4 regions of the Nonomuraea sp. NPDC048826 genome follow, and region 2 is predicted to be linked to each of the others. Evidence: riboswitches for the same ligand, from Rfam matches in the RefSeq annotation. Region 2 holds a riboswitch; each other region holds the start of a gene.
The links. A riboswitch is a leader RNA that binds a small molecule or an ion and turns the genes downstream of it on or off. The one in region 2 is predicted to bind cyclic di-AMP.

Region 1 (7,436 bases), on a different contig from region 2:
GGGGCGCGCCGCTGCGCACGATGCCGTTCGCGAGCCGCTCCACCCACTCCAGGTCGCCCGGGTCGCCACCCACCCGGTGCAGCTCGTAGAACATCCTGGCCACGCCCGCCGACCCGGAGCAGAAGCCGAGGTAGTGGAGCCTGCGGGCCTGCGGCACGTGGTGCGGCACGACCGCGCAGCGATCGTTCACGATGCTCAGCTCCCGGACGAACCCGGCGCCGCGCCGGGCCGCCCGCAGGAAGACCTCCTCCCCCGTCACCCCGTACAGCCGGGCGAGCAGGAAGGCGGTGCCGGCGGTGCCGGCCAGGAACCCGGGCGTGACCGCGTCCAGCGGCAGGTCGGCGCAGTTCCCGAACCGGTGGCCCGGCACGGGCAGCGCGGCGATGCGCAGCCCGGCCTCGACCGCCGCCTCCTCGTACGCGGGCGCGCCGAAGTGGGCGGCGGCACGGAGCAGGGCGAGGACGATGCCGCCGTCGCCACGCTGGGCGGGCTCCCGCGACCAGCCGACGCCGCCGTCGCCGCGCTGGGCGGGCTCCCCCGACCAGCCGACGCCGTCGTCGGCCTCGCGGCCCCGGGCGACCAGGTGGTCGGCGACGGCCGCGGCCTCCGACTCGAACAACTCGTCGCCGAGCGCCCACCCGGCCTCCATCAGCGCCACCATGGTGCCGGCCAGCCCGTGGTACAGCGTGAGGTCACGCTGCTCGCGCCAGGTGACGGCGAGCCGGCGGGCGCCGGCCCGGGCGTCGTCGAGGTAGGCCTCGTGGCCGGTGGCGGCGGCCAGCTCCAGGAAGAACAGCACGATGCCGGCCGCCCCCGAGTAGAGCGACGACGGCTCGGCGGTGACCGCGGACCTGCCGCGCGGGTCGGGGTTGGCCAGCCAGTGCCTGCCGTGCGCGTCGTCGACGGCGGCGGAGCGGATCCAGCGCCCGGCCATGATGGCGGCGCTGAGCGGCGAGTCGGCTCGGGCACTCTGGGGGCGGATCTTGTCCAGGCTCACCGGACCATTATCCCACACATTTGGTAGGAAAATAAGGGTTGAAGACTCAGGCCCAGCCGTCGACGTGGAGAACCCGGTCGAGCGGGACCCGGGAGGCGGGCTTGAAGGTGTCGCCGGTGTAGTAGGCGGTCGGGACGAGGGCGCCCTGCCGGACCTCGGCGGGGATGCCGAGCAGCTCCGCCACCTCCGCCTCGTACGCGAGATGAAGAGTGGTCCAGGCCGTGCCGAGACCGCGCGCCCGCGCCGCCAGCATGTAGCTCCACACGGCCGGGAGCAGCGACCCCCACAGCCCCGCCTGGCTCCCCGCCGGGAACCGGCCGCCGGGCAGCTCGATGCACGGGATGACCAGCACCGGCACCTCCCCCATGTGCTCGCCCAGATAGGCGGCGCTGTCGGAGACGCGCCGCTGCGTCGCCGCCCGTTCCGGGTCGTCCTGGAACAGGCGCCCGGCGGACACCCCCGACGCGTGATAGGCGTGCACGGCACGCCGGTAGTAGTCGCCGATGCGGGCGCGCAGGTCGGCGTCGGTCACGACGATCCAGTGCCAGCCCTGGCTGTTGCTGCCGCTGGGCGCCTGGAGGGCGATCTCCAGGCACTCCCGTACGAGGTCCGGGGGAACGGGACGGGTCAGATCGAGGCGCTTGCGGACGCTGCGGGTGGTGGTCAGCAGCTCGTCGGGGCTCAGCGGCGGAGTCGTCATGATCTCATCCTGTCAGGGATGGGTCCGCTGCGCCGCGCACGACCTCGTACGCCCTAGACGAACAAGTGTTCGATGGCGCACTTGACGGGGCATGATCGTGCCTGCATGATCAGCTCCGTCAACCCCCCAGTTCACCCAGAAGCAGGCCATGTCCCCCCTCTCTCCTGCCCGAGAACAACCCGTGCCGCCGGACGGCGCGGTCTTCGTCGACCACAGCGGCCGGCGGAGGAGGTGGTTCACGGTGGGCGCGGTCGTGGTCAGCACGCTCGTCCTGGCGCTGACGGCGACGCTCGTCGGCGCGGTGCTCGCGGACACGCCGCTGTCCGTCGACGGCTGGCCGGGGCGGCACGCGAGCCCGCCGACCGGCGGCACCGACGACGCCGTCCCTTCCGGCGACCCGGCCGAGCCGTCCGCCACGCCGTCCAGGACCCGGCGGGCGCCGTCCCGGTCGGCCTCCTGGCGCGACCCCGGCCGCCGCACGTCGGCCGCGCCCTCCCGGACGCGCTCCAGCCGCCCGTCGGCCCGGCCATCCTCCACGTCCGCACGGCCGTCCCGTACGTCCGAGCCGCCGGAGACCGAGCCCGCCACGCGCCATGAGACCGGGCGGGCCGTGGAGCCCGAGCCCAGCTCGGCCCGCGACACCCTGCCGCCCCGCTCCCCGGAGGCGACCGCGACCCAGGAGCCCGACCCGACCGGCCAGCCCTCCCCGACCCAGGACCCGACGGCCACGGGAGCCCCGGCGTGACCCCCTCCCGGCGCCGCCGCCGTCCCACCCCGGAGCCGGACCTACCGTCCGTCCCGGGGACGCCGTCCCAACACCTGGATCATGGGTCAACGCCCGCTCCCCCATGGCTTGCCGGCCGAGACCCTGATCACGGGTCGACGCCCGCCCCCTCACGCGCCTCCGGACACGGCCCGGCACCCGTGCCCCCGCGGCCCTCCGGCCGAGACCCCGAACACGGCCCGGCACCCGCGCTCCCACGGACCCCCGGCCCGGACGCTGAACGAGCGTCGACGCCCGCCCACCCATGGGTTGCCGGTCGCGACGCCGAACCCGGCCCAGCGCCCGCGCACCCATGGAGCTCCGGCCGCGCCCCGGATCGCGGCCCGGCACCCGTGCCCCCTCGAACCCCCGGCCGGGACCCTGAACGCGGCCCGGCAGCCGTACCGTCTGGGAACTCCGGGCGCGGGCCTGCGCCTGTGCCTCCGCGTGCCGCCGGTCGAGGCTCGGATCGGGGGCGGGCGTCCGTGCATCCGGGGGATTCCGGGCACAGCACGTCGTTCGGGCCCAGTGGTGGTGGCGCGGTGCGGGGGCCCGGCTCCCGCCGTGACGCGGATCCTCGGGGGGAGGGTGGGCGGCGGCGGGTGAGGCGGCGGGCGGTGCGGGGCGCCGAGCCGTCGGGGCACTGGCTGATGCTGCTGGCCGGGGTGGCGCTGGTGGGGTGCGCGCTGACGCTCGACGGCTTCGTGAAGAACGTCGTCGGGGAGACCGGCCCGGCGCCCGGCGGCGGTGACCCGGCGGCCTGGCTGGAGCCGCTGCGCCAGGGCGGCCCGGTGCTCAACCTGACCCGCGACAGACCGTCCAGCGCCCGCCCGCGGCCCCGGACGGTGGCGCTGACGTTCGACGACGGGCCGGATCCCGCGTGGACGCCGCGCCTGCTCGACGTGCTGAAGGAGCACGACGCGAAGGCGACGTTCTTCGCGGTCGGCTCGAAGATCGCCGCCGACCCGGAGCTGACCCGCCGGATCGTGGCCGAGGGACACGAGCTCGGCAACCACACCTACACCCATCCCGACCTGGCCGCGGTCCCCGCCTGGCGGGCCGAGCTGGAGCTGAACCTCACCCAGAAGGCGCTGGCCGGGGCCACGGGCCTGCACACCACGCTGGCCCGCCCGCCCTACTCCTCCACCCCCGCCACCATCACCGGCGAGCAGTGGGACAGCCTCAGAATGCTCGGCCGCGAGGGCTACCTGGTCGCGCTGGCCGATCTCGACACGAAGGACTGGCGCAGGCCGGGCGCCGACGGCATCGTCCGGGCCGCGCTCCCGTCGGGGGGACGCGGGGCGGTGGTGATGATGCACGACTCCGGCGGCGACCGTGCCCAGACGGTCGAGGCCGTCGACCGGCTGCTCGATCGGCTGGACCGGGCGGGCTACCGTGCCGAGACGCTGACGTCCGCGCTCGGCATGCCGTCGGCGCACCGCCCGGCCGGGCAGTCGGAGCGGATCGCCGGCGCCGCGCTCGGCCTGGCGCAGCGGGGGGCGAACGCGTTCACGGCCGCGCTGTGGTGGGTGCTGCTCGCCACCGGGGTGCTGACGCTGGCCAGGCTGCTGCTCCTGGTGGTGCTGGCCCGGGTGCACGCCCGCCGCTCCCGGGGCGTCGGCCGCGACGGGTGGCAGGACCGGCCGCCCGGGGTGAGTGTGATCGTGCCCGCGTACAACGAGGAGGCGGGCATCGCGGCGACCGTGCGCTCGCTCGTGTCGACCGCCTACCCCGGCCCGGTGGAGGTGCTGGTGGTGGACGACGGGTCCACCGACCGCACCGCCGAGGCCGCCGCCGCGCCCCGGCTGCCGGGCGTACGGGTGATCAGGCAGGCCAACGGCGGCAAGGCGGCCGCGCTGAACACCGGCATCCGGCACGCCCGCCACGAGATCCTCGTCATGGTCGACGGCGACACGGTGTTCGAGCCCGGCACGATCGGGCATCTGGTGCGCCGGCTCGCCGATCCCCGGGTGGGCGCGGTGAGCGGCAACACCAAGGTGGGCAACCGGCGCGGGCTCATCGGCCGCTGGCAGCACATCGAGTACGTGATCGGCTTCAACCTGGACCGGCGCGCGTTCGAGCTGCTCGACTGCATGCCGACGGTGCCGGGGGCGGTGGGCGCGTTCCGGCGGGCCGCGCTGGTCGCGCTCGGCGGGGTGAGCACCGACACGCTGGCCGAGGACACGGACCTGACGATGGCGCTGTGCCGGGCGGGCTGGCGGGTGGTGTACGAGGAGCGCGCGCTGGCGTGGACGGAGGCGCCCGCGAGCCTGGGTCAGCTCTGGCGGCAGCGTTACCGCTGGTGCTACGGCACGATGCAGGCGATGTGGAAGCACCGCCGCGCCGTGGTCGAGCCCGGCCCGTTCGGCCGTCGCTGCCTGGGTTATCTGGCGCTGTTCCAGGTGCTGCTGCCGCTGCTGGCGCCGGTGGTCGACCTGATGGCCGTCTACCACTCGGTGGTCGGCGACCCGCTGCCCGCGGTGGCGGTGTGGGCGGGGTTCGTGCTGGTGCAGGCGGCGGCCGGCTGGTACGCGCTGCGCCTGGACGGGGAGCGGGTGGCGGCGCTGTGGGTGCTGCCGCTGCAGCAGTTCGTGTACCGGCAGCTCATGTATCTGGTGGTGTTCCAGTCAGTGGCGACGGCTCTGCTGGGGGTGCGGCTGGGCTGGCACACGGTGCGCAGGCAGGGCATCTTCGCGGCCCGCTGACAGGCCGCGAACCCGGCGGGACCGGGCGTGATAGGGCATGGGCGGCAGATTTTACTCAGACCCGCGCATCCCCATGCCCACAGGGGATCCAGCGTGCCCAACCCCCACCAAGCCAGGCAAAATCCGATATGTCATACTTGCAATATTTTTATCCACATATATACCTTTTGGGCATTCGCGGTGACTGCCACATCGTCGCCGCTTCGATTGACCGGACCGTGCGTTCGTCCTGACGGATCCCCCTCCCGCCAGGGCGGCGCACGGCCGCCGAGTCCGCGACACGCGGAGCCGGGGACCCACTTCTCTGGGGTGAATCGGACGCCAAAGTCCGTAGGGGACTTCCAACCCCGAACCCGTCAGCTAACCCGGTAGGCGGCATGGAAGCAAGGAGTCATCCCGTATGCCCAAGCCTCGGCTTGCCGCAGCTCTGCGGTACCGTCCCAGCAACCGCCTCGCCTACGCCGCCGCCGCCGCGCTGCTGGCCGGCACCACCGCCGTCGCCAGCGTGACCGGCACCGCCATCGCGGCCACGTCCGGCCACGCCGGCTACGCCGCCTCCCCCGTCGACCCGAACCCGGCCGCCGCCCCGCAGGGGGCCGCGACGCTCACGTACGGCCAGGACGTCTCCAACTACCAGCCGAACCACGACTGGGCGACGAGCCCGGCGGAGTTCGGCATCATCAAGGCCACCGAGGGCACGAGCTTCCGCGACCGGGCCTTCGCCCGGCACTGGCAGGAGCTCGACAAGAAGGGCATCGTACGCGGCGCGTACCACTACGGGCACCCGCGCAACAACCCGATCGCCGAGGCCGAGCACTTCCTGTCGGCCGTCGACTCCCAGCCCGGCAAGCCCGGTGACCTGCTGGTGCTCGACCTGGAGACGACCGACGGCCGGTCCGTCGCCGAGGTGAACGCCTGGGCCAAGGCCTGGCTGTCGCACGTCGAGAAGAAGACGGGGGTCAAGCCGATGTTCTACAGCGGCTGGCACTTCGCCGACACCTACGGCGCGGGGCTGGCGGAGTACCCGCTCTGGGTGGCCCACTACAGCAAGCCCCAGGGCCAGGTCACCCCGCCGGCCGACTGGAAGTCCTGGACCATCCACCAGTACTCCGACTCGCCCATCGACCAGAACGTCTCCGCGCTGACGCCCGACCAGCTCCGCGCCCTGGGCCGCCCGGTCTGACCCCCGCGGGCCACCCGGCGGGGGTCAGGACCCGTGGAACCGGAGTCCCCGGTCCTCCAGCCGCCGGCGCAGGCCGTCCGGGTCGGTCACGGAGGTCTCCGGCAGCAGGTAGAACTCCTCCAGGATCGCCCGGGCGGCCTCGTCGTCGGGCACGGCCGCGTCCCAGACGACCTCGTCCCCCGTCGCGGTGACCTCGAAGGAGAAGAACGCGCAGCACGCCTTCTCCCGGGCGGCGAGGTCCCGTACCCATTCCTCCAGCCCGTCCTCGGCGCGCAGCCGGAACCGGATGCCCTCCCCGGTCCGCTCCCTGCCGGTGAGCGCCCGGCCGAACAGCCGCCCGTACTCGGCGAGCCGCTCCTCGGGGGTGTCGCGGGCGGTGGTCATGTCGCACACGATCAGTGGATCGTCCATGATGTGCTCTCCTTCCGTCTCTCCCGGAGCGTAAAGTCTGGACTTAGGTCCAGAGTCAAGGGAGAGCGGCGTGAAGATCGGCGAGGTGGCCCGCGCGGCCGGGGTCAGCGTGGACACGGTCCGCTTCTACGAGCGCCGCGGCGTGCTGCCCGAGGCCGGGCGCAGGCCGTCGGGCTACCGCGAGTTCGACGAGTCCGCGGTCGCCAGGATCCGCGCGGCCAAGGCCCTGCGGGAGCTGGGCTTCACGCTGGACGAGGTGGCCGGGGCCCTGCGCTCCCACGACGCGGGCGGCGCGACGTGCGCGAGCGAGCGGTGGCGGCTGGAGGCGGTGGTGGGCCGCCTCGACGCCAAGATCGCCGAGCTGGCCCGGGCCCGCGACCTCGCCGCCCGCAGCCTCACCGACTGCCGATCCGGCGACTGCCGCTTCCCCACCGGGCTGTCCCTGTAGTTCCCGGGCCGGCGTCGTCAGTGGTGGTACTCGTGGATCACGGCGTGACCGCCGCCGCGGCCGATGAGCCACTTGTTGACCGGCGTCGTCACCAGGAAGGCCACGAGGAACGCCACGGCCAGCGACCCCCAGAACAGTCCCGAGGTGAGTCCGGCCTCCATCGCGCCGGGGATGACCACGATGACGGCGTTGTCGACGATCTCCATCACGATGATCGACACGGTGTCGG
Region 2 (7,436 bases):
CGAACCGGGTCTCGAACCGCTTCCAGATCTCGTCATGCTCGGGTTCGGACAGGAGCTGCATGGTGGCCCGCTCCCTGGCCGGCTCGCCCGCGGGCGCCCAGCGGTAGGTGCTCACCCGGGTGATCTCATGGAAGCCCGTGGTGAGGTAAGCGGGCACCAGCGAGTCGGGTGCTTCGGCGACGAGATAGCGCGGCGTACGGGGCCGGAACCCGCGTAGATCACGCCCTTCGGCCCAGGCGGCCGCGGCTTGGAGCAGTTCGGGCCGGGGGCCGGTGATGCCTCCGACGGCCGCGAAGTCGGTGTCGCCCACGTGCTCGATCCAGAGCGCGTCCAGGATCCGCCCCTCGTGCTCCAGCACCAGGATCTTCATCTCCGATCCCGTCCTGCGGGCCATCCCGTCGGCCACCATCTCCGAGAGCGGCCGCCGCTGCTCGGGCGCGGCCGCGGCCTTGCGGAGCAGTCGCTCGAGTTCTCCGTAGCTTTCGTATCGTACGCGCATGCCCGGCCGGAGGGCTTCGGCCGACGGGACGTCCGCGATGCCGGCCGCGAGGACGGCGCGCATCGGCCCCGGGACGAACCCCGCGGCCCGCAGCGACGCGCCGAGCAACGGGGAGTCGTGGGCGTAGACCTTCCACTCGACCGGCTCGTGGCGCGCGGCGAAGAGGGCCTGCTGCCGACGGATCGACTCCGCCAGGTCGTCGCCGACCGGACCGGCGTGGTCGACGGTTCCGTGGGTGCCGTAGTGCGTGCGGACCAGCGACCCGTCCCGCTCGACCACGGCTCCCCACGGCGTGTCCCGCGGAACGATGCCGCGTAACTGGCTCTCGTAGACAGCCAGCAGGCTCTCGGCCACCTCAGCCACGTCGTCTGCCTCTCAGTTCTGATCACTCAGAGGCACTATCTCCTGTTTCAGCAACCCATGGCGCGGCACGAACGGGGTGGCGCGTCCGCGCGGCCCAAGGCACGCAGTGCGCCGATGGCGTCGACGGAGCCGCCGGGACAGGGGCAGCCGTGGTCTCGACGTGCCGCGCGGTACTGGCCTCTCGGTCGCCGATCCCGAGAAGCTCACCGGCTGCTTTCAGTGCATCGAGATGTGGACGTGGTCGAAGTGGTTCTCGGTGATGCTGCCGCGGTTGGACATGCCGCTCCAGCCCGAGCCGTGGTTGATGCGCTGCTTCCAGATCACGTACTTCACGCCCAGTTTGGCGCGGTTGCTGAGGGCCCACTCGGCGATGCGGTCGCCGAGTGCCGCGTTGCCCGCCGTCGGCATCGAACCGCCGGTGCTCATCATGAAGTCGCAGGCCCGGCCCAGTGGATGCTCTCCGCTGGAGCCGGCGCGGAAGCAGCCCACGCTGAACGGCAGGGCGAAGTTCTTCGCCAGCTCCGTCTTCATCAGCCGGGTGCGCGGCGTGATGTTGTCGGAGCCGGACGGGAGCTGCGGCGCCCAGCTGCCGTCGGAACGGCGGCCGGTGGCGAACGGCACCAGGTCCTCCAGCTTGCCCTGGATGTCCTTGATGACGTCCTCGGCGTCTTCGCGCTGGTCGGTCACCTCGGCGGCGTCGGCCTCGATCTCCTTGGCCAGCTTGGCCGCCTCGTCGACCGCCTTCTTCTTCTCGTCGCGGGCCGCCGCCACCTTGGCGACCATCGCCTGCTGCTCGGCCGTGAGCTGCTCCAGCAGGGCAGCGCCGCGGCCGTCGGGCAGCGTCATCAGGCTGGGCAGCCGCATGCCGCCGCCGTTCTGGTACTGCAGCCTGGCCAGGTCGGCGACCCGCTGCTCGGCGGTGTCGAGCGCCTTCTCGGCCGTGGCCAGCCGCTCCTCGGCGGCCTGCGCCGCCTTGCGGGCCTCGGCCAGCTCGACGCGCTTGAGGTTGTAGCGCTCGATCAGCTTGTCGACCTTCGCGTTGAGCTGCTTCAGCTCCTTGCGGAGCTGCTGCTCGCTGGGCTTGGGGTCCGCTGCCGCGGGCGCGGTCAGGACGGGGATGAAAGCCACCGCCGCGGCGGTGATGAAACCGATGGCATGGTGCGCGGGGGACGCTGCCGCCACGTACTGGGTCCTCTCCCTCTGCCTGCCGGGTTAGCTGACGGGTTCGGGCACGGGAGCAGTTCCCTACCACCGAAGTGGATTCACCCCAAGTGCGGTTGGGTCCCCGGCTCCCGGGCACTCGCCCGGGATTAGGCGTGACGCACGGTTACGGCCGTGCTCGAAGGCATATTAGTGGTAGATCACGGGTAATGCGACCCAAACAGAAATCCTTTAGTGATCTACCTGTGATCGAAGCATGCTGGCGGCTTCCTCGGGGAGCACGTCGTTGACGAACGCGCCCATGGCCGACTCCGATCCTGCCAGATACTTCAGCTTGCCCGGGGCCCGCCTGATGCTGAACAGCTCCAGGTGGAGGTAGGCCAGCTCACGGTCCTGCCGGACCGGCGCCTGGTGCCAGGCCGAGATGTACGGCATCGGCACCCCGAACAGCCCGTCCAGGGCCCGCAGCACCGAGGTGTAGAGCGGCGCGAACGCGGCCCGCTCGGCCTCCGACAGCGCGGCCAGGTCCGGCACCTGGCGATGCGGGTAGACGTGCACCTCGAACGGCCAGCGCGCGGCGGCCGGCACGAACGCCGTCCACAGCTCGTTGGCCGCCACCACCCGGATCTCCGCCTTCCGCTCCGCCTCCAGCACGTCGGCGTAAAGGTTGCGCCCCGGCCGCCGCTCCGCGTACCGCCGGGCCGCGCCGAGTTGCAGCTTGGTGCGGGGCGTCACGTACGGGTACGCGTAGATCTGCCCGTGGGGGTGGAACAGCGTGATGCCGATCTCCTCGCCCCGGTTCTCGAAGCAGAAGACCTGCTCGACGCCCTCCACCGCGGACAGTTCGGCCGTACGGTCGGCCCAGGCCTCCATGACCAGCTCCACCTGGTCGTCGGAGAGCCGGGAGAACGAGGAGTCGTGCTGTGAGGTGAAACACACCACCTCACATCGTCCCACCCCCGGCCGGACCTCGCTCAACCCACCGACATCCGCATAAGTCCCGAGATTTCCGGAGAAGGAGGGGAAGCGGTTCTCGAACACGACCACGTCGTAGTCGTACGCCGGGATCTCCGACGCCCGTGTGTCCGACGACGGGCACAGCGGGCACTCGTCGGCCGGCGGCAGGAACGTCCGGGTCTGCCGGTGGCCCGCCATCGCGATCCACTCCTCGGTCAGCGGGTCGTAGCGCAGCTCCGACGCCACCGGCCGCGGATCGAGCGGCCGCCGGTCGACGGCGCCGCGGTCGGCGCCGTCGCTCCGGTCGAAGTAGATGAGCTCCCGGCCGTCGGCCAGATGGGTGATGGTGCGCTTCACGCCGCCCCCTCCGCGATGATCAACTCTCCGGCCCTGTCGGCCAGCTCCCTGCGCGCCTCTTCCGGCAGCCCCGCGTCGCTGATGACCACGTCGGCCTCCGACAGCTCGGCGATGGTGCTGATGCCGACCGTGTTCCACTTGGTGTGGTCGGCGGGCACCACGAGCCGGTGCGCGGCGCCGATGAGCTCCCGGTCGGTCTCGGACTCCAGCAGGTTGGGCGTGGTGAACCCGGCGCGCACGCTCATGCCGTGCACGCCGAGGAAGAGCGTGTCGACGTGCAGGCGGCGGATCGCGGCGACGGCGACGGGGCCCACGAGGGCGTCGGAGGGGGTGCGCACGCCGCCGGTCAGCACGACCGTGCGGTCGGCGCGGGGATTGCGGTGGAAGACGTCGGCGACCGGCACCGAATTGGTGATCACGGTGAGCTCGGGCACGCCGATGAGGTGGTGGGCCAGTGACCACGTGGTGGTGCCGGCGGACAGGGCGACCGCGGTGCCGGGGCGCACGAGCTGCGCCGCGCGACGGGCGATGGCCTCCTTCTCCTGCTGCTGGCGGGCCGACTTGGCGGTGAAGCCCGGCTCCTCGGTCGAGCCGGGGCCGATGGCGGTGGCGCCGCCGTGCACCTTCTCCAGCAGTCCGCGATCGGCGAGCACCTCGAGATCGCGGCGGATGGTCATGTCGGAGACGCCGAGCTCGCGTACGAGATCGGCCACGCGGACCCCGCCCTTGCTGCGCACGCGTTCGAGGATCGCCTGCTGGCGTTGCTGTGCGAGCACGCCCCCGCTCCTTCCAACAGATTCCACCAAATTATGACACGAATATGTTGGGGATTGTGAGGTTGACCTGAGGCCTTGCCGGGAGGCGCCTGACGCGGGACGTTGGGTCGGACCCCGTACCCGTACATCGAGAGTCGTCGAGAGGAGAGCGTATGGCCAGGCGCGCTCGTAAGGGCAGGGCACGCAAGAAGAAGAAGGCCAACCACGGCAAGCGCCCCACCGCGCGCTGACGGACCCGGCCCGCCGCCCGCGACGCGGGCGGCGGGTCCTCGTCACACCGGCAGACCGCTCAGCGCCTCGTCGATGCGCTCCTGCGGCAGCGTGAAGTCCTCCATCTCACCCGACAGGTAGCGTTCGTACGCGGCCAGGTCGAAGTGGCCGTGCCCGCACAGCGCGGTCAGGATCACCTTCTCCTCCCCGGTCTCCTTGCAGCGCAGCGCCTCGGCGATGGTCTCGGCCAGCGCGTGCGTCGGCTCCGGAGCGGGCAGGATGCCCTCGGTCCTGGCGAAGCGCACCCCCGCCTCGAAGCACTCCTTCTGCGACCGGGTGACCGCCTCGAACATGCCCAGCTCGTACATGTGCGACAGCAGCGGCGACATGCCGTGATAGCGCAGCCCGCCCGCGTGGATCGGGTCCGGCACGAAGTCGTGGCCCAGCGTGTGCATCTTCATCAGCGGGGTGAGCCCCGCCGTGTCGCCGAAGTCGTACGCGTAACGGCCGCGTGTGAACGACGGGCACGCCGCCGGCTCCACGGCCCGGATGACCGGGTCGATCTTCCCGGCCAGCTTCTCGCGCAGGAAGGGGAAGACCAGGCCGGCGAAGTTCGAGCCGCCGCCGGTGCAGCCGACGATGACGTCCGGCATCTCCTCCAGCTGCCCCAGCGCCTCCTCACCGATCACCGTCTGGTGCATGAGCACGTGGTTGAGCACAGATCCGAGCGCGTACCTGGTGTCGTCGGCCGACGCGGCCGCCTCGACCGCCTCGCTGATCGCGATGCCCAGGCTGCCGGGGGAGTCGGGGTGCTCGGCCAGCACCTTGCTGCCGGACTGCGTCACGGATGACGGGCTCGCGTGCACGCTCGCCCCGTACACCCGCATCAGCGCCGAACGGTACGGTTTCTGGTCGTACGAGGCGCGCACCATCCAGATCTCGCACTCGAGGCCGAACTGGGCGCAGGCGAAGGCCAGCGAACTGCCCCACTGACCGGCGCCCGTCTCGGTGGTGAGCCTGCGCACGCCCTCCTGGGCGTTGTAGAACGCCTGCGGGACGGCGGTGTTCGGCTTGTGCGAGCCGGCCGGGGAGACGCCCTCGTACTTGTAGTAGATGCGCGCCGGGGTGCCCAGGGACCGCTCCAAGTTGCGGGCGCGCATCAGCGGCGTCGGCCGCCACAGCCGGTAGACGTCCAGCACCTCCTGCGGGATGGGGACGTACCGCTCCTGGCTGACCTCCTGACGGATGAGCTCCATCGGGAACAGCGGCGCCAGGTCATCGGGCCCGATCGGCTGCCGCGTCGCCGGGTGCAGCGGCGGAGGCGGCGGGACGGGCAGATCGGGAACGATGTTGTACCAGTTGCTCGGGATCATCGTCCCAGTCTGCTCCCGCCGCCGGTCCCGAATCCAGCCCTGTCAGGCGCCTCGCTCGGCCGCGACCTGGCGGCGGACCTCCGGCACGACCTCCTCGGCGAACCTGGTCAGCTGCTCCCGCTGGTCGCCCTCCGGCCACAGGATGAACGTGTCCATGCCGTAGGCCACCGCCAGGTCCGTCAGCTCGTCCACCCACTGCCCGGCCGGACCCTTGAGAAAGCCCTCGCTCGCGCCGCCGGTGATGGTGCCGTTGACGTTGTAGAGCCTGCGCGCGTCCCGGGGCCGCCGGCCCGCCTTCTCCGCGGACTCGTCGATGCGCGCCTGCAGCTCCGGCAGCCGTTCGGGCGGCGCCCACGACGAGGACGGCAGCCACCCGTCGGCCGCCCTGCCGGTGAGCGCCAGCGCCCGCGGCCCGCCCACCCCGAGCCAGATCTCCATCGGGTGCGCGGGCTTCGGCCCCGCCTGCGCCCCGGCCAGCCGGTAGTGCTCCCCGTCGAAGCGCTGGTTGCCCTCGCCGCTCCAGATCGCCCTGACGACCGCGACGGCCTCCTCCAGCGCGCCGATCGCCTGCCCCGGCGTGCGCCGCGTCCCCCCGTACGCCTCGATCGCGTCCCAGAACGCCCCGGCGCCCAGCCCCAGCTCCACCCGGCCGCCGCTGAGCAGGTCGAGGCTGGCCGCCGCCTTGGCGAGCACCGCGGGCCGGCGCATCGGCAGGCTCGCCACGTCCGGGAACACCCGCACCCGCTCGGTGGCCGTGGCGATCACGCTCAGCAGCGTCCACGTCTCGACGTAGCGCCGCTGGTAGGGGTGATCCTGCACGCCGACCAGATCCAGCCCCAGCCGGTCGGCCAGCCGCGCGTACTCCACCAGCGGATCATCGGCATACGGCACCAGGAAGTACCCGAACTCCAGCGGACGCCCATAATCGCTCATACCGCCCACTTACCCACGCCCTGACCCTGGACTCGGGCTGACTACGCCTCGACCGCGAGCCGATCCGGGTGATCCGCCCTCACCACCACGTCCGCGGCCTCCCTCGGCCGCACTTCGCGCTCGTACCTCTCGTACGCCGGCAACCGCCACCGCTCGTCCTCGGGCGTACGGCGCTCCAATGCCCCCGGCGAGAGCCACACGTGCACGGCCAGCTCGACCGGCAACCCCCGCCCCAGCAGCAGCGTGCCGTCGAGCAGCAACACCCCGCCGGCCGGCAACGTCCGGTACGGCACCCGGTAGGCCCGGTCGGCCCCGCTGTCCCACAGCGCGGGCAGCACCTTCCCCGTCCGCCCGGGCCCCAGCGGCTCCAGCACCTCACGCCGCAACGCCCCGACGTCGAGCCACTCGTCGTAGAACACGTCCGGATCCGTCCGCCCGAACTCCAGCCGCAGCGACGCCGGCCGCAGGAAGTCACCGGCCGACACCCGCAGCACCTCCCGCCCCCGCACCCGCAGCGGCGCGGTCAGCCGATCGGCCAGCTCTCCCGGCCGAGCCGCGGCCGCCCCATCGAGGATCACCCGCACCCACGCCTCACGCGGCCACCCCGCGATCCTGTCGGCGAGCTCCTCGGCCAACGCCGCACCCGAGATCGGTCGTACCCGCATCCCCCGAGCCTACGAGTCACCCCAGCAAGTGCCACAGCCCCGACCGGCACCTACAAGGCTTCCCCGGCGACAACAGAAGGCCCAGACCCGGGAGCACCTCCCTGGCCTGGGCCTTCACGCATGGAGCGGACGACGGGAATCG
Region 3 (7,436 bases), on a different contig from region 2:
GCCCTGGCTCGACGAGGAGTTGGCGTGGTAGGCGATCCAGGTCTCGGTTCCGTCGGGGGAGGTGAAGAACGAGTGGTGCCCGGGGCCGTAGACGCCGTTCGCGTCGTTGCGCTGGAAGATCGGACCGGCGGACTTGCTCCAGGAGGCGGCCGACAGCGGGTCGCCGCCGCGGTACTCCAGCATGCCGAGCTTGTAGTTCGGGCCGTTGCAGTGGCTGGCCGAGTAGGTCAGGAAGGTCCGGCCGCCGCGCTGCAGGGCGAACGAGCCCTCGTTGACGGCGCCGTTCTGACGCTCCCAGTCCAGGGTCGGGGCCGAGATCCGGGTGCCGTACGCGCTCGCCGTCCAGGGGTTCGCCATCGGCGCGATGAACAGCGACTGCAGGCCGTCGGACGCGAACGCCGAGAACGTCATGAACAGGTTGCCGTTGAGCTTGAGCAGGCTGGCGTCGATCGCCCAGCCGTTGTTCGGCATCAGGTTGACGACGCCGCGGATCGTGTAGGGGCCCATCGGGTCGGAGCCGGCGCTCTCGGCGACGTGCGTGCGGCGGGGCAGGCTGCCCTGCTCCACGGAGTAGTACAGGTACCACCGGTTGCCGACCATCTCCAGGTGCGGCGCCCACATGGTGGTGCCGCCGGTCCGTACCACGACCTGCTCGGGCGCGCTGCGCAGCCCGGCGATGGTCGCCGAGCGGCGCATGACGACGTCGGAGTTCCACGTCGTGGCGACGTAGTAGTAGAACCCGTTGTACTGCACCAGCGTCGGGTCGGCGCTGTTGGGCGCCGGGACGACGGGGTTGGTGAAGGACGGGCCGGGCGCCGCCGCGGCGGGGCCGGTGGTGACGACGGCCGACACGGCGATCGCGACGACGACGGCGACGGCGACGGCGAGCAGGAGGATCCGCCGCGCGGCGCGCGGCAGGGAAGCTGTTGACACGAGCACTCCTCGGGGGATGAGTCAGGAGCCGACGCGGAAGGTGGCGTCCTGGCGGAACCCGGCCGAGCCGTCGTCCGGGTCGATGCGCAGCAGGTAGCCGCTGTGCCGCAGGTAGCGGTCGGGGAAGTTGGCGGACCGGAACGACGCCCAGGAGCCGTCGGCCAGTCCCGGCACCCGGTGGAACGTCGCGTCGGCCCTGAACTGCGCCGTCCCGTCGTCCGGGTCGAGGCGCACGGCGTAGCCGCTGTGGCGCAGGTAGCGGCCGGGGTCGCTCACCGAGCGGAAGGACACCCCCGCCGCGTCGGCCAGCCCGGGGACGATCCGCCACTGCTGGTCGGGGTACGGGTCGAATGGGTACGGGTCGATCCGGGCCACGTAGTTCTGGTGGCGCACGTACCGGTCGGGGAAGTTGTACGACTTGAGCCGGTTCCAGGCCGGCGCTCCCCAGCGGCCGAGCAGCGCGGCCTGCTCCGCGGCGGTGATGGGCGCGATGGTGGCGTGTTTGGAGTTCAGCGGCTGGGTGTAGGCGCGCTGGTTCAGCACGCTCCACGATCCCGACCCGAGACTCGCCGTCGACCAGGCGTAGAACTCGCCGTTGACCGGGGAGTAGGAGTCGCCCCACAGGTAGGCGGTGCCGCTCGTGTTGGACTTGACCAGGATCGGCGCCTCGATGCCGCCCCCCTGGCGCAGCGGGCCGGTGTAGGTGGTGAAGCTGCGCGGGGTCAGCGTGGCGGAGCGTGCCCCGTACAGGTTCCCGTCGTCCATGTTCTTGTAGTAGAGGTACGCGGTCCCGCCGTCGACGAGGACGGTGGCGTCGAGCACGTTCGGCCCGGGGTCGAAGAACACCTGGGGCGCGCTGACGGTCCGGAAGTCGCCGGTGTAGTTGACCATGAACACGTCGCGGCCGCCGTCGCGGGCCGAGTAGACGATGCCGTACTGGCCGCGGGCCTGGTCCCAGAACGCCTCCGGCGCCCAGGTGTGGGTGGCCATGGTGTGCATCCTGAGCCGGCGGTAGTCGGTGAACGAGGTCAGGTCACGCGAGTCCCACACGTGGATGTACTGGTTGTTCTGGGAGAAGTCGGTGCCCTTGAGGTCGGTGGCCAGCACCACGAAGGTGCCGTCCTGCTTGCGCAGGATGTACGGGTCGCGCAGGCCGCCGGTGCCGGCCGTGGGGGTGACCACGGGGTTGTTCTGGTTGAGCGGGGTCCAGTTCAGGCCGTCAGGGCTGACCGCCAGGTGCAGGCCGTAGTCGGCGCCCTGCTGGGTGGGCGACTCGGTGAAGTAGCCCATGACGTACGCGTCGTAGGCGGCGGCCGACGCGGCGGGCGGGATCGCGACCAGCCAGCCCAGGGCGAGCAGGACGGCGACGGCCGGCGCCGCGGCCCTGCGGAGACGGCGGCGCGGAGAGGGGGGAGTGTTCATCGAAGGCGTGGGCCTCTCATGCGAGATGCAGTGTTAGCGCTAACATTTTGCTGCGGTTTCGCTCCTTCCGTGACCTTGTGGAGGGATGTGTGCCAAGTGTTAACGCCAACACAACACCCGTCAAGAGGACTTGTGAAGGAGCCCGACCTTCAGGGCATCTGAAGCTTGCGCTAGGCTTCAGTCACCCTGAAGGTTGGAGGATGAATGTGAGGGATCACGTCCTGCTGTCCGTGCACGTCCTGGCGGCCATCGTGTTCGTCGGGGGCTCGGCCGTGGCGGCGAGCCTGTTTCCCCGGTACGCCCCGGTGACCGGACCGTCCGGCGGGGACGAGCGCAACCCGGCCGTGGCCGCCGCCCTGCACCGCGTCACCCGCGGCTACAGCCTTCTCGGGCTGCTGGTGCCCGCCGCCGGGATCGTCATGGCCCTGCTGCAGGGCCGGATGGGGGAGCTCTGGATCACGCTCTCGATGGTGCTCACCGGCGTCGCGGCCGTCCTGCTCGCCACCCAGATCCACCCGCGCCAGCGTGACGCGCTGCGTGACCCGGACGACGGGAGCCGCCTGCGCGCGCTGTCCATGCTGGCCGGGCTCTACAACGTGGTCTGGGCGGTCGTGGTGGTCCTGATGGTCGTCCGGCCGGGAGCGTGACGCCGGTGACCCTCCTGCGGATCGGGGCCGTCGCCGAGGCTCTCACCCTGGCGGTCCTGCTCGTCAACCTCGTCACCGTGCACGCCGAGACGATCACCTCGCTCGTCGGTCCGCTGCACGGCGCGGCCTATGTCCTGGTCATCTGCGCGGCGGCGCCGGGCGCCCGGATGCTGGCGTGCATCCCGGTGGTCGGCGGGCTGCTCGCCCTGCACAAGGCGGTTTGAGGCTCGAAATCCCATTTGTAGCTTTTGTCGGATTGCATTACCTTGAGGCATCATTTGCCCAGACCGTGCGTTGCCCTCCCCCGGGGAGCGCACGGCCGCCGAGTCCGTTCGCGGAGCCGGGGACCCATCCCTTGGGGTGAATCGGCGCAGCACGCGCCGTAGGGCACTTCCACGCCCGAACCCGTCAGCTAACCCGGTAGGCGGCATGGAAGCGAGGAGCAATCCCCTCATGCACGTCACCCACCGGCTGAGCGGCCCGCTGCTCGGCCTCGCCGTCGCCGCCGGGGTCGCCACCGCCGGCACCACCGCAGGCACCACCGCCGCCCAGGCCGCCCCGGCCGTGAGCGCGGCCGCCGTCGGCACCCGCGCGGCCGACACCCCTGCGGTCCTGGCCCAGGCCGCCTACCTCGTCGACGCCGGCACCGGCGAGGTCCGCTTCAGCAAGGAGGCCGACCAGCGCAGGCCGGTGGCCAGCCTCACCAAGATGATGACCGCGTACGTCGTGCTCCAGCGGGCCGCGCCCACCGACAAGGTGGAGGTCAGCGCCGCCGACGTCCGCTACGCCGCCGGCGGCGGCGCGGCCGTCGCCTACCTGCGCGCCGGCGACACGCTCACCGTCGAGGACCTGCTGTACGGGCTCATGCTGCCCTCCGGCGCCGACGCCGCGCACGCGCTCGCCCGCGCGTACGGGCCGGGCGTCGACGCGTTCGTGACCGAGATGAACGCCACCGCCCGCCGGCTCGGCATGAACGACACGGCGTACGTCAACGCCGACGGCATGCCCTACGGCGGCGGCGGTCACTCCACCGCCCGTGACCAGGCCCGCCTCGCCCAGGCGCTGCTGGAGAACCCCACGCTGGCCAAGGTCACCTCGACCCGCTACCACACCCTCCCGGCCACCTCCGAGCACGGCGCGTACTCCTGGAGCAACACCAACCGCCTGCTCGGCAGCCCCGGCGCGCTCGGCGTCAAGACCGGCTTCACCCGCGCCGCCGGCTACACGCTCGCCTTCGCCGCCGAGCGGGGCGGCAGCCGCCTGGTCGGCGTCCTGCTCGGCGAGACCAGCTCCAGCCGCCGCTTCCAGACCGCCGAGGCCCTGCTCGACTGGGCCGGCAGCACCGCGGCCCAGCGGTAGCCGGACAGGGTGGCGGACCGGCCAGGCCCGGCACCCTCTACAGTCCTGTCTGACCTTCGTCTCACGCTGGAACAGGACCCCTCATGGACTTGGCATTGTGGATCGTCGCGGGCCTGCTGGCCGCCGCCTTCGGCGTGGCCGGCCTGATGAAGCTGATCCAGCCCAAGGAGGCGCTCGCGGCCGTCGGCCTGGCCTGGACGGAGGACTTCCCGGCGGGCGCGGTCAAGGGCATCGGCGCCCTGGAGGTGCTGGCGGCGCTCGGGCTGATCCTCCCGGCCACGTTCGGCGTCGCCCCGGTCCTGACGCCGCTGGCGGCCGCGGGCCTGGTCGCCGTCATGGTCGGCGCCGCGGTCACGCACGGCCGGCGCAAGGAGTATCCGGCGATCGCCGTCAACGTGGTGCTGCTCCTGCTGGCCGCCTTCGTGGCCTGGGGACGGTTCGGGCCGTACGCCTTCTGACGAGAGCCCCGGTCGGATCCGTTGAGGAACCGCATGTTCCTCAACGGGTCCTAAGGTGGTGATCAGACGAAAGGAGCGGCACATGCTGCGAGGACCCGCCACCATCAACATCTGGGCCGACGACCTGGAGGCGGCGAAGAACTGGTACGCCGAACTGCTGGGCGTCGAGCCGTACTTCGAGCGTCCCGGCAACGGGCAGCCGGCCGCCTACTACGAGTTCAGGATCGGCGACCGCCAGACCGAACTCGGCCTGATCGACCGCGCGTACGCCCCGCCGCAGGCCGCGAAGGAGCCCGGCGGAGCGCTGCTGCACTGGCACGTCGACGACGTCGAGGGCGCGCTCGACCGGCTGCTCGCCATGGGCGCGACCCCGTACGAGCCGCTCACCGAGCGGGGGCCCGGCTTCGTCACCGCGTCCGTGGTCGACCCGTTCGGCAACGTCCTCGGCATCATGTACAACCGCCACTACCTGGAGGTCCTGGGCGGATGATGCACTTCGCGGACGCCGCCGCGTGGGAGGCGTGGCTGGCCGAACACCACGAGGACGAGGGCGGGGCCTGGCTGCTGATCGCCAAGAAGGGGTCGCGGGTCGAGGCGCCGACCATCGGCGAGGCCCTGGACGTGGCGCTCTGCTACGGCTGGATCGACAGCCACCGCAAGTCGTACGACCAGCACTGCTTCCTGCAGCGCTACTCGCGCCGCCGCAAGGGCAGCCCCTGGTCGCGGGTGAACGTCGAGCGGGTGGAAGCGCTGACCGCCGCCGGCCGGATGCGCCCGCCAGGGCTGGCCGAGGTCGCCGCGGCCCGCGCCGACGGCCGATGGGACGCCGCCTACGCCGCGCAGCGCGAGGTCACCGTCCCGGACGACCTGGCCGAGGCGCTGGCCGCCGAGCCGGAGGCCGCCGCCCGCTTCGAGTCGCTCGGCAAGACCGCCCGCTATCAGGTGATCCTGCCGCTGCTGAAGGCCAGGACCCCGGCCGGGCGGGCGGCCCGGCTGCGCAAGGCGGTCGACGGCCTGCTTCAGGACGCCGTGGAGACGCGCTCCACCAGATCGGGCTGAAAGACCACGTGCCGGTGCTCGTGGCCCTCAGGGCTGTTGGCCTCCTCCAGCAGCATCAGGGCCGCGGTGCGGCCGAGCTGCCGGCGCGGCTGCCTGATCGACGACAGCGGCACGGCGGCCGCCGCCGCGAAGTCGATGTCGTCGTACCCGAGGATCGCCACGTCGGCGGGGACCCGCAGGCCGCGCTGCGTCAGCTCCTGCAGCACGCCCATCGCCACCAGGTCGTTGGCGCAGAACACGGCGGTGGGCCGCTCCTCGCGGGGCAGGTCGGCGAGCTCCTGGCCGGCCGCGCGGCCGGTGGCGACGGTGAGGTCCGGCAGCGGGATCACGGTCAGCGCGGCGTCGCGGCCCAGCTCCGCGGCCAGGCCGTCGTGGCGGTCGCGCACCTGGCGGACCGCGAACGGCCCGCCGGCGAAGGCGATCCGCCGGTGACCCCGCTCCACCAGGTGACGGCCGGCCAGCCGGCCGCCGAGCACGTCGTCCACCGAGACGGCGCAGCCGTAGGAGTGCCGGGAGGAGTTGTCGAACGTCACCACCGGGATGCCACGGGAGATCAGCCCGCCCAGCCGCTCCCGCTGGCCCGAGGCGTTGACCGGGGTGATCAGCACGCCCAGCGGGCGCTCCTCCTCGAACATCCGCAGCAGCCGCGCCTCCCGGGCGGCGTCCTTGCTGCTGTTGACCACCATCACGTTGACGTCCACGTCCTGCGCGGCGGTCTCGACCCCGCCCAGCACGTCGATGAAGAACGGGTTGGTCAGGTCGAGCGCGACCACCGCGATCGTCGTGCTGCGCCCCGCACGCAACTGCCGGGCCGAGCCGTTGCGGACATAGCCCAGCTGCGCCACCGCCGCCTCCACCCGCAGGCGGGTCTCGCGGGAGACCATCTCGGGACGGTTGAGCACGTTGCTCACGGTGCCGACGGAGACCCCGGCCAGTCGGGCGACATCTTTGATGCTCGGCATCGTTCCTCGGTCATGAAGAGCTGCGGCGATCAAACCGTACCAAGGCTACGAGCGCCGCTCACCCGGGGAAACCGGCCTCAGCGCGGATCCCGCCGCAGCGGATGCTCCGGCGGGACCTCCACCAGCACGATCCGGTGGCCGTCGGGGTCGGCGATCCAGAGCTCGACCAGCCCCCACGGCTCCCGCCTGGCCTCGCGCAGCACGGTGACCCCCGCCTCCCGCAGCCGCTCCTCCTCCCGGCGCACGTCACGGACCTGCAACCACAGCTCCATCCGCGCCCCGGCCGGGCCGTCGGCACGCCCGGACAGCTCCAGGAACCCCTGGCCCAGGAAGAAGACCACGCCGGGATGGTCCGGCGGCCCGAACTCCCGGTAAACCGCCAGGCCGAGTGTCCCGGCGTAGAAACGGCGGCTGCGCTCCAGGTCACCGGGACGCACCAGCACACGGCTGCTCAGCACCTCCATGCCGGGACCGTTCCCCGCAGCCGCGCGTTCAGCCACGCGGCAGGCGCGCGTCCACCTCGATCTCGATCTTCATGCGCGGGTCGGCGAGCCCGCACACCAGCATCGTGGCCGCCGGGCGGACCTCGCCGAACC
Region 4 (7,436 bases), 600 kb from region 2:
TCCGGAAATTTCCAGACTGCGGCCAAGCGTCTGCCCGCCATCGCCAAGATGGGCTTCGACGTCGTCTACCTGCCGCCGATCCACCCGATCGGCCACACCTTCCGCAAGGGGCGCAACAACACGCTCAGCCCCGAGCCCGACGAGCCCGGCTCGCCGTGGGCTATCGGCTCCGAGGACGGCGGCCACGACGCCGTCCACCCCGACCTGGGCACCATCGACGACTTCGACGACTTCGTCGGCCGCACCCGCGAGCTGGGCATGGAGGTGGCGATCGACTTCGCCCTCCAGTGCTCGCCCGACCACCCGTGGGTCAAGGAGCACCCGGAGTGGTTCACGGTCCGGGCCGACGGGACGATCGCGTACGCCGAGAACCCGCCCAAGAAGTATCAGGACATCTACCCGATCAACTTCGACAAGGACCCCGAGGGCCTGTACGCGGAGATCAAGCGGGTGCTGCGCCACTGGATGGACCACGGCGTGCGGATCTTCCGGGTCGACAACCCGCACACCAAGCCGGTGGGGTTCTGGGAGCGGCTGATGGCCGACGTGCACGCCACCGACCCGGACGTGCTGTTCCTTTCGGAGGCGTTCACCCGGCCGGCGATGATGCAGACGCTGGCCAAGATCGGCTTCCACCAGTCCTACACGTACTACACGTGGAAGAACGCCAAGTGGGAGGTCGAGGACTACCTGGCCGAGCTGGCCCACACCACGTCCCACTTCCTGCGGCCCAACCTGTTCGTCAACACGCCGGACATCCTCCACGAGTACCTGCAGCAGGGCGGGGTCCCCGCGTTCAAGATCCGGGCCGTGCTGGCGGCCCTGGCCTCGCCGACGTGGGGGGTCTACGCCGGGTACGAACTGACGGAGAACGTCCCGGTACGCCCCGGGAGCGAGGAGTACCTGGACAGCGAGAAATACCAGTACCGGCCGCGCGATTGGGTCAGCGCGGAGCGAGAAGGCCGCAGCCTGGCGCCCTTCATCACTCACCTGAATTTGTTCCGAAGAGCCCATCCGGCTCTGCAGGAATTGCGTAACCTACGGTTCCACCGGGTCGACCAACCGGACATCGTCTGCTTCTCGAAGCGGCTCCCCGGCGCCTACGACGCGGCCACACGACGGCACGGTCTGGGCGACGTCGTCATAGCAGTGATCAACCTCGATCCGCACCATACGCACGAGGCCACTGTCGACCTCGACCTGCCTGCCCTCGGGCTCGACTGGAATGCCGAGTTCGTGGTGGACGACGAACTGTCGGGCGAGTCGTACCGTTGGAGGCAGAGCAACTATGTGCGCCTCGACCCTCACATCCAGCCGGCCCACATTCTCACCGTACGAGCCTCGCCACGGTAGAACTGAACTCAGCGGGGAGTCTTCAACTGTGTGTGCAAGCGCCTCCCTCATGAGCACCCGAGAGGAGAGCTCATGAGCTCCACACCCATTCCCAACACCTTCGACGACGAGAAGCCGCGCGATCCGCACTGGTATCGGCGGGCCGTCTTCTACGAGGTGCTGATCAGGGGTTTCGCCGACTCCAACGGCGACGGCACGGGCGACATCCGCGGCCTCATCGACAAGCTCGACTACCTCCAGTGGCTCGGCGTCGACTGCCTCTGGCTCCTCCCCCTGTACGAGTCGCCGCTGCGTGACGGCGGCTACGACATCGCCGACTTCATGAAGATCCTCCCCGAGTTCGGCGACCTCGGAGACTTCGTGCGACTGGTCGAAGAGGCGCACAAGCGCGGCATGCGCGTCATCGCCGACCTGGTGATGAACCACACCAGCGACGCCCACCCCTGGTTCCAGGCCTCACGCCACGACCCCGAGGGGCCGTTCGGCGACTTCTACGTCTGGTCAGACACCGACACGCGCTACTCCGACGCCCGGATCATCTTCATCGACACCGAGACGTCCAACTGGACCTACGACCCGGTGCGCGGCCAGTACTACTGGCACCGGTTCTTCCACCACCAGCCGGACCTCAACTACGAGAACCCCGACGTGCAGGACGCGATGCTGGAGGTCCTGCGCTTCTGGCTCGACCTGGGCATCGACGGGTTCCGGCTGGACGCGGTGCCCTACCTGTTCGAGGAGGAGGGCACCAACTGCGAGAACCTCCCCAGGACGCACGAGTACCTCAAGCGGGTGCGGGCCGAGGTCGACCGGCTCTACCCGGACCGGGTGCTGCTGGCCGAGGCCAACCAGTGGCCGTCGGACGTGGTCGAGTATTTCGGCGATCCGGTGGGCGGCGGCGACGAATGCCACATGGCCTTCCATTTCCCGCTCATGCCGCGCATTTTCATGGCGGTCCGCAGGGAGTCTCGTTACCCTATTTCCGAAATTTTGGCCCAAACGCCGAAAATTCCGGAGAACTGCCAGTGGGGGATTTTTCTCCGCAACCATGATGAGTTGACCCTCGAAATGGTGACGGACGAAGAACGCGATTACATGTACACCGAATACGCCAAAGACCCTCGTATGCGGGCGAACGTCGGCATCCGTCGCCGGCTGGCTCCCCTGCTGGAGAACGACCGCAACCAGATCGAGCTGTTCACCGCCCTGCTGCTCTCGCTCCCCGGCTCACCGGTGCTCTACTACGGCGACGAGATCGGCATGGGCGACAACATCTGGCTCGGCGACCGCGACGGCGTCCGCACCCCGATGCAGTGGGACCCCGACCGCAACGCGGGCTTCTCCGACTGCGACCCCGGCCGCCTCTACCTGCCGGTCATCATGGACCCGATCTACGGCTACCAGGGGCTCAACGTCGAGGCCCAGCAGAAGAACGCCGGGTCGCTGCTCCACTGGACCCGCCGGATGATCGAGATCCGCAAGCGTCACCCGGTCTTCGGGCTCGGCGAGTTCACCGAGCTCAACTCCTCCAACCCGAGCGTGCTGGCGTTCGTGCGCGAGCTGGGCGACGACCGGATGCTCTGCGTGAACAACCTGTCTCGCTTCCCTCAGCCGGTGGAGCTCGACCTGCGCAGGTTCGTCGGCGTCTCGCCCGTGGAGACGATGGGCGGCGTGCCATTTCCCCCAATTGGGGAACTTCCGTATCTTTTGACGCTTCCTGGGCATGGGTTCTACTGGTTCACCTTGCCACCGGTCCGCACCCAGGAGGAATAGGACGTGCTGGACGAGCTCCTTGCCGCATGGATCGCCCGCCAACGCTGGTTCGGCGGCAAGGGGCGCCCGATCGACGCGCTGTCGATCGAGTCCGACGTCGTCATCCAGGAGGGCGACCCGAGCCTGCGCCACCTGGTCGTGGCGGTCCGGCAGGAGGGCTCACCCGAGCGCTACCAGCTCCTGCTCGGCCTGCGCAGGGAGCTGCCCGACACCCTCACGCACGCCTTCATCGGCCCGTACGCGGCGGAAGGCGCGGAATGGGCGGCCTACGACGCCGTCCACGACCACGAGCTGACCCACTGGATCCTGGAGTCGATGGCGGGCGACGGCGGCCGGGCGGGCGTGCGGTTCAGCCACCTGCCGGGCGTCGAGATCGACACCTCGCAGCGCAGCATCGTGCTCGGGGCCGAGCAGTCCAACACCTCGCTGGTCTTCGGCGAGGAGTACATCTGCAAGCTCTTCCGCCGGCTCGTCCCCGGCGTCAACCCGGAGCTGGAGATCACCACCGCGCTGGCGGCCAGGCAGGCTCCGCACATCGCGCAGCCGTACGGGTGGATCGAGACCGACCTCGACGGCACGCCGACCACGCTGGCGATCATGCAGGAGTACCTGTCGAACGCCACCGACGGCTGGGACCTGGCGCTGACCAGCGTGCGCGACCTGTACAACTCGATGCCGGAGCTGTCCGCCGGGGAGGCCGGCGGCGACTTCGCCGCCGAGGCGAGCCGGCTCGGCGCGGCCACCGCCCGCGTCCACCACGAGCTGCGCGAGGCGTTCGACACCGGCGTGCTGGACGCCCCCGAGGTCAAGCGGATGATCGAGGACTTCCGGCGGCAGCTCGGCCAGGCCGTGAGCGAGGTGTCCGAGCTGCGCGAGCACGCGCCCGTCGTGGAGCGGGCCTACCACCGGGCCGAGGAGCTGACCTCCGAGGTGCACGTCCAGCGGGTGCACGGCGACTACCACCTGGGCCAGGTCATGCGGACCACCACCGACTGGGTGGTGCTCGACTTCGAGGGCGAGCCAGGCCGGCCGCTGGCCGAGCGCCGCGCGCTCTCCTCGCCGCTGCGGGACGTGGCGGGCATGCTGCGCTCGTTCGACTACGCGGCCAGGCACCTGCTGGCCGGCCACGCCGAGGCGAGCCGGCTGGAGGCCAAGGCCGAGGAGTGGACCAAGCGCAACAGGGCCGCGTTCCTGGAGGGCTACGCCGAGGGCGGCGGCGTGATCACGCCGGCCGACGCGGCGCTGCTGCGCGCGTTCGAGCTGTCGAAGGCGGTCTACGAGGTCGGGTACGAGGCCCGCAACCGCCCCGCGTGGGTGTCGATCCCGCTGGCCGCCTTCCGCTAGGCGGCCGGGCTCCCGTACGGCGGCGCCGGGGACGGGGGCACGGGCGACAGCGGCGCCGCCCGGCGGGCCTCCTGCGCGTTGCTGATGCGCAGCACCACCAGGGCAGCCGGCACCGCCGCCATCAGCATCAGGACGCAGCTCACCGCGTCGAACCTGGCCGCCGACGCCATGGACTCCAGCTCCTGGGCGTTGAAGAGCAGCCGTGCGGCCGCCCACGTCACCCAGTTGCCGATCAGCCAGAGCGTCCACCAGAGCGTGACCAGCCTCGAACGCGGCCAGGGGTCGTTCGGGTTCCCGTGGCTGGCGCTCCAGATGTCGTCGACGATCTGCTTGGGGAACCAGAGACTGATGATCGGCACGAACCACGCGAAGATCGCCCAGGGCCGGGCATGCCGCTGCTCGTCGGGCGCGATGATCTCGGCGTTCGCCCGTACCCGGAACATCCAGATCAGGAAGGCCACGGCCGTGAGGACGTAGACGCCGATCTCCACCATCCCGGACAGGGCGTAGAGCGCGTCGCTCGCCTCGGCCTCCTCCAGTGTGGCGGACATGGGGTCGGCGACCACCTGGTCGATGAACGCGGCCCGCTGCAGGTCGATCACGATGGCGCCGAGCCCGACGACGGAGTCGAGGACGAGCCCGCCGACGGCCAGGAAGGCGACCCCGCGGGCCGGGCGTAACGGTAAGGGATACACGATGACCTCTCAGAGGCTGGGGGGTGAACAGCCCGCCAGTCTCGCAGCTCCCCGTGCCAGGGCGCCCCCGGTGGCCGATCCGGGGCCCATCCGTGATCGTCCCGCGACACACGACGATCCGGCCAGGAAGTCCTGACCGGATCGGCGGAGTGAGGTGTGGTCGGCTCAGGCGGCGTTGTACTCGGGGTAGCCGTAGCCGGTCACGTGGCCCTTGGGCCGGACCCGCTCCTCGACCTTGCCGTTGCCGGTGTTGCCCTCGATCGTGGTGATCGTGCCGTCGCCGTTGTCCTTCTTGACCAGGCCGACGTGGTCGATCGAGCTGATGCTCTTGCTGCCGCCCCAGTCGAAGAAGACGACGCTGCCGGGCTTGGCCTCGCCGCCCCAGCGGCCGTTGTTCGCGAACCACTGGGCGTAGGTCACGGTGTAGGCGTCCCAGCCCACCGTGGAGCGGGCGCCGACCTGCTCGCCGACCCAGGACACGAACATCGCGCACCAGGGGGCGTTGGCGTACATCGCGGGCGTGCCGCCGCCGTCACGGGCCAGGGTCTCGGCCGCGCGCGGGGAGGACATGTACCACTGGTGGAACTTGGTGCCGCCACCGGTCGCGTCCTCGGACACGCCGATCTGGGACTCGGCCACCCGCAGGAGGGTCTGCGCGCTGACGGGCTTGGCCTGGGTCCGCTGCTGCTGGGCGGCGGCCTGCGGCTCGGCCGGGGTGGTGGTGGCGGAGGCGGCGGTCGCGGCGGCTCCGGTGAACGCCAGGCCCAGCGCCAGCGTGGCGCCGACGGCCAGACGGGAGGCGGTCGTGGGGATGCGGTCGATCAGATGCTGTGCGGCCATGCTCTCGGATTGCTCCTTGCTTCCATGCCGCCTACCGGGTTAGCTGTCGGGTTCGGGCGTGGAAGTGCCCTACGGTCGAATACGACCGATTCACCCCAGATGGAAAGGTGGGTCCCCGGTTCCGCCCGACGGCGGATTCGGCGGCCGCGCCGTGCTCCTGCACGGAGGGCGCGGTCTCGGCAATACATCGGCAACGCGCGAGGGCTTTACCTGAAAGCGCTGGTCAAGCGCGTGCCATCGATGTACTCGAAGGTAATCGGCGAGCAAGGGGCAAGGCAAGTGCCCTACCGGCCCGCACGACGCGATCCCCGATCCCATAGGGGATCCCGGACCGATTTTTTACCTTGGGACGCAGCCCGGACGGGGTGGGCACCCACGGCTTCTCCTCCCGATAAACCCAAGATTCCGCACATTCGGTGATTGGCGTGGTGAATGCGGGCAGTGCCAGAGATGGACGGTCGCCATAGGGCAGTGTGGGGAGTATGCCGATGAGGACAGAGCTCGACCGCCTCGCGGGCGGGGCGCATCACGATCCGCATTCCGTGCTGGGTGCCCACCCGGGCGCGGGCGGGGTGACCTTCCGTGTGCTGCGCCCGCTCGCCGAACAGGTCCGCGTGGTGCTGGAGGACGGCACCGCGCACGATCTGAAGCACGTGGCCCACGGCGTGTTCGAGACCACGGTCGCCGGTTTGGACAAGGTTCCCGCGTACACCGTGAGCGTGCGCTACCCCGGCGGTGACGCGCACGAGGCGCGCGACCCGTACCGGCACTGGCCCACGCTGGGCGAGGTGGACCTGCACCTGATCGGCGAGGGGCGGCACGAGCGGCTCTGGGAGGTCCTCGGCGCCCGCGTGATGGAGCACCAGGACGTGCGGGGCACGGCGTTCGCCGTCTGGGCGCCCAACGCCCGCGGCATCCGCGTGATCGGCGACTTCAACCACTGGGACGGCACCGCCCACCCGATGCGCTCGCTGGGGCGCTCGGGCGTGTGGGAGCTGTTCGTCCCCGGCATCGACGCCGGCGAACGCTACAAGTACCAGGTGCTGGGCGCCGACGGCGTGTGGCGCGACAAGGCCGACCCGATGGCGCGCAGGACCGAGCTGCCGCCGCAGACCGCCTCGGTCGTCGAGCGGTCCGACCACGTCTGGCAGGACGAGGAGTGGATGGCCCAGCGGCAGGACAGGCAGCCGCGCAACGCCCCGGTGAGCATCTACGAGGTGCACCTGGGCTCGTGGCGGCCCGGCCTGTCCTACCTGGAGCTGGCCGACCAGCTCTCCGAGTACGTCGCCGACCTGGGCTTCACCCACGTGGAGCTGCTGCCGGTGGCCGAGCACCCGTTCGGCGGGTCGTGGGGCTACCAGGTGACCTCCTACTACGCGCCGACCGCCCGGTTCGGCAGCCCCGACGAGTTCCGCGTGTTCGTGGACCGGA

Region 1: it holds a riboswitch for cyclic di-AMP, as region 2 does, so the genes downstream of both, ACGFI7_RS26105 (glycoside hydrolase family 25 protein) here and ACGFI7_RS21670 (coiled-coil domain-containing protein) in region 2, are expected to answer to the same signal.
Region 3: it holds a riboswitch for cyclic di-AMP, as region 2 does, so the genes downstream of both, ACGFI7_RS29750 (D-alanyl-D-alanine carboxypeptidase family protein) here and ACGFI7_RS21670 (coiled-coil domain-containing protein) in region 2, are expected to answer to the same signal.
Region 4: it holds a riboswitch for cyclic di-AMP, as region 2 does, so the genes downstream of both, ACGFI7_RS18940 (CHAP domain-containing protein) here and ACGFI7_RS21670 (coiled-coil domain-containing protein) in region 2, are expected to answer to the same signal.

The regions. Positions count from the first base shown of each region.
Region 1 covers NZ_JBICUQ010000007.1:259,481-266,916, forward strand. The annotation lists gene ACGFI7_RS26085 (lanthionine synthetase LanC family protein) at 1-997, opposite strand, end outside; gene ACGFI7_RS26090 (nitroreductase family protein) at 1,044-1,697, opposite strand; gene ACGFI7_RS26095 (hypothetical protein) at 1,879-2,442, shown strand; gene ACGFI7_RS26100 (bifunctional polysaccharide deacetylase/glycosyltransferase family 2 protein) at 3,063-5,165, shown strand; cyclic di-AMP (ydaO/yuaA leader) riboswitch at 5,421-5,555, shown strand; gene ACGFI7_RS26105 (glycoside hydrolase family 25 protein) at 5,566-6,348, shown strand; gene ACGFI7_RS26110 (hypothetical protein) at 6,373-6,759, opposite strand; gene ACGFI7_RS26115 (MerR family transcriptional regulator) at 6,830-7,207, shown strand; gene ACGFI7_RS26120 (DUF4396 domain-containing protein) at 7,225-7,436, opposite strand, start outside.
Region 2 covers NZ_JBICUQ010000005.1:719,990-727,425, forward strand. The annotation lists gene ACGFI7_RS21665 (DUF2716 domain-containing protein) at 1-862, opposite strand, end outside; gene ACGFI7_RS21670 (coiled-coil domain-containing protein) at 1,079-2,044, opposite strand; cyclic di-AMP (ydaO/yuaA leader) riboswitch at 2,050-2,189, opposite strand; gene galT (galactose-1-phosphate uridylyltransferase) at 2,255-3,337, opposite strand; gene ACGFI7_RS21680 (DeoR/GlpR family DNA-binding transcription regulator) at 3,334-4,113, opposite strand; gene ACGFI7_RS21685 (50S ribosomal protein bL37) at 4,266-4,343, shown strand; gene ACGFI7_RS21690 (TrpB-like pyridoxal phosphate-dependent enzyme) at 4,386-5,696, opposite strand; gene ACGFI7_RS21695 (LLM class flavin-dependent oxidoreductase) at 5,739-6,629, opposite strand; gene ACGFI7_RS21700 (uridine kinase) at 6,671-7,294, opposite strand; tRNA gene ACGFI7_RS21705 (tRNA-Gly) at 7,416-7,436, opposite strand, start outside.
Region 3 covers NZ_JBICUQ010000008.1:443,228-450,663, forward strand. The annotation lists gene ACGFI7_RS29730 (family 43 glycosylhydrolase) at 1-933, opposite strand, end outside; gene ACGFI7_RS29735 (glycoside hydrolase family 43 protein) at 955-2,355, opposite strand; gene ACGFI7_RS29740 (hypothetical protein) at 2,556-3,002, shown strand; gene ACGFI7_RS29745 (DUF3817 domain-containing protein) at 3,008-3,226, shown strand; cyclic di-AMP (ydaO/yuaA leader) riboswitch at 3,313-3,444, shown strand; gene ACGFI7_RS29750 (D-alanyl-D-alanine carboxypeptidase family protein) at 3,456-4,361, shown strand; gene ACGFI7_RS29755 (DoxX family protein) at 4,445-4,819, shown strand; gene ACGFI7_RS29760 (VOC family protein) at 4,902-5,309, shown strand; gene ACGFI7_RS29765 (YdeI family protein) at 5,306-5,878, shown strand; gene ACGFI7_RS29770 (LacI family DNA-binding transcriptional regulator) at 5,839-6,840, opposite strand; gene ACGFI7_RS29775 (VOC family protein) at 6,918-7,304, opposite strand; gene ACGFI7_RS29780 (RidA family protein) at 7,333-7,436, opposite strand, start outside.
Region 4 covers NZ_JBICUQ010000005.1:123,157-130,592, reverse strand. The annotation lists gene ACGFI7_RS18960 (alpha-1,4-glucan--maltose-1-phosphate maltosyltransferase) at 1-1,353, shown strand, start outside; gene treS (maltose alpha-D-glucosyltransferase) at 1,426-3,126, shown strand; gene ACGFI7_RS18950 (phosphotransferase) at 3,130-4,470, shown strand; gene ACGFI7_RS18945 (DUF4328 domain-containing protein) at 4,467-5,165, opposite strand; gene ACGFI7_RS18940 (CHAP domain-containing protein) at 5,331-6,005, opposite strand; cyclic di-AMP (ydaO/yuaA leader) riboswitch at 6,019-6,158, opposite strand; gene glgB (1,4-alpha-glucan branching protein GlgB) at 6,494-7,436, shown strand, end outside.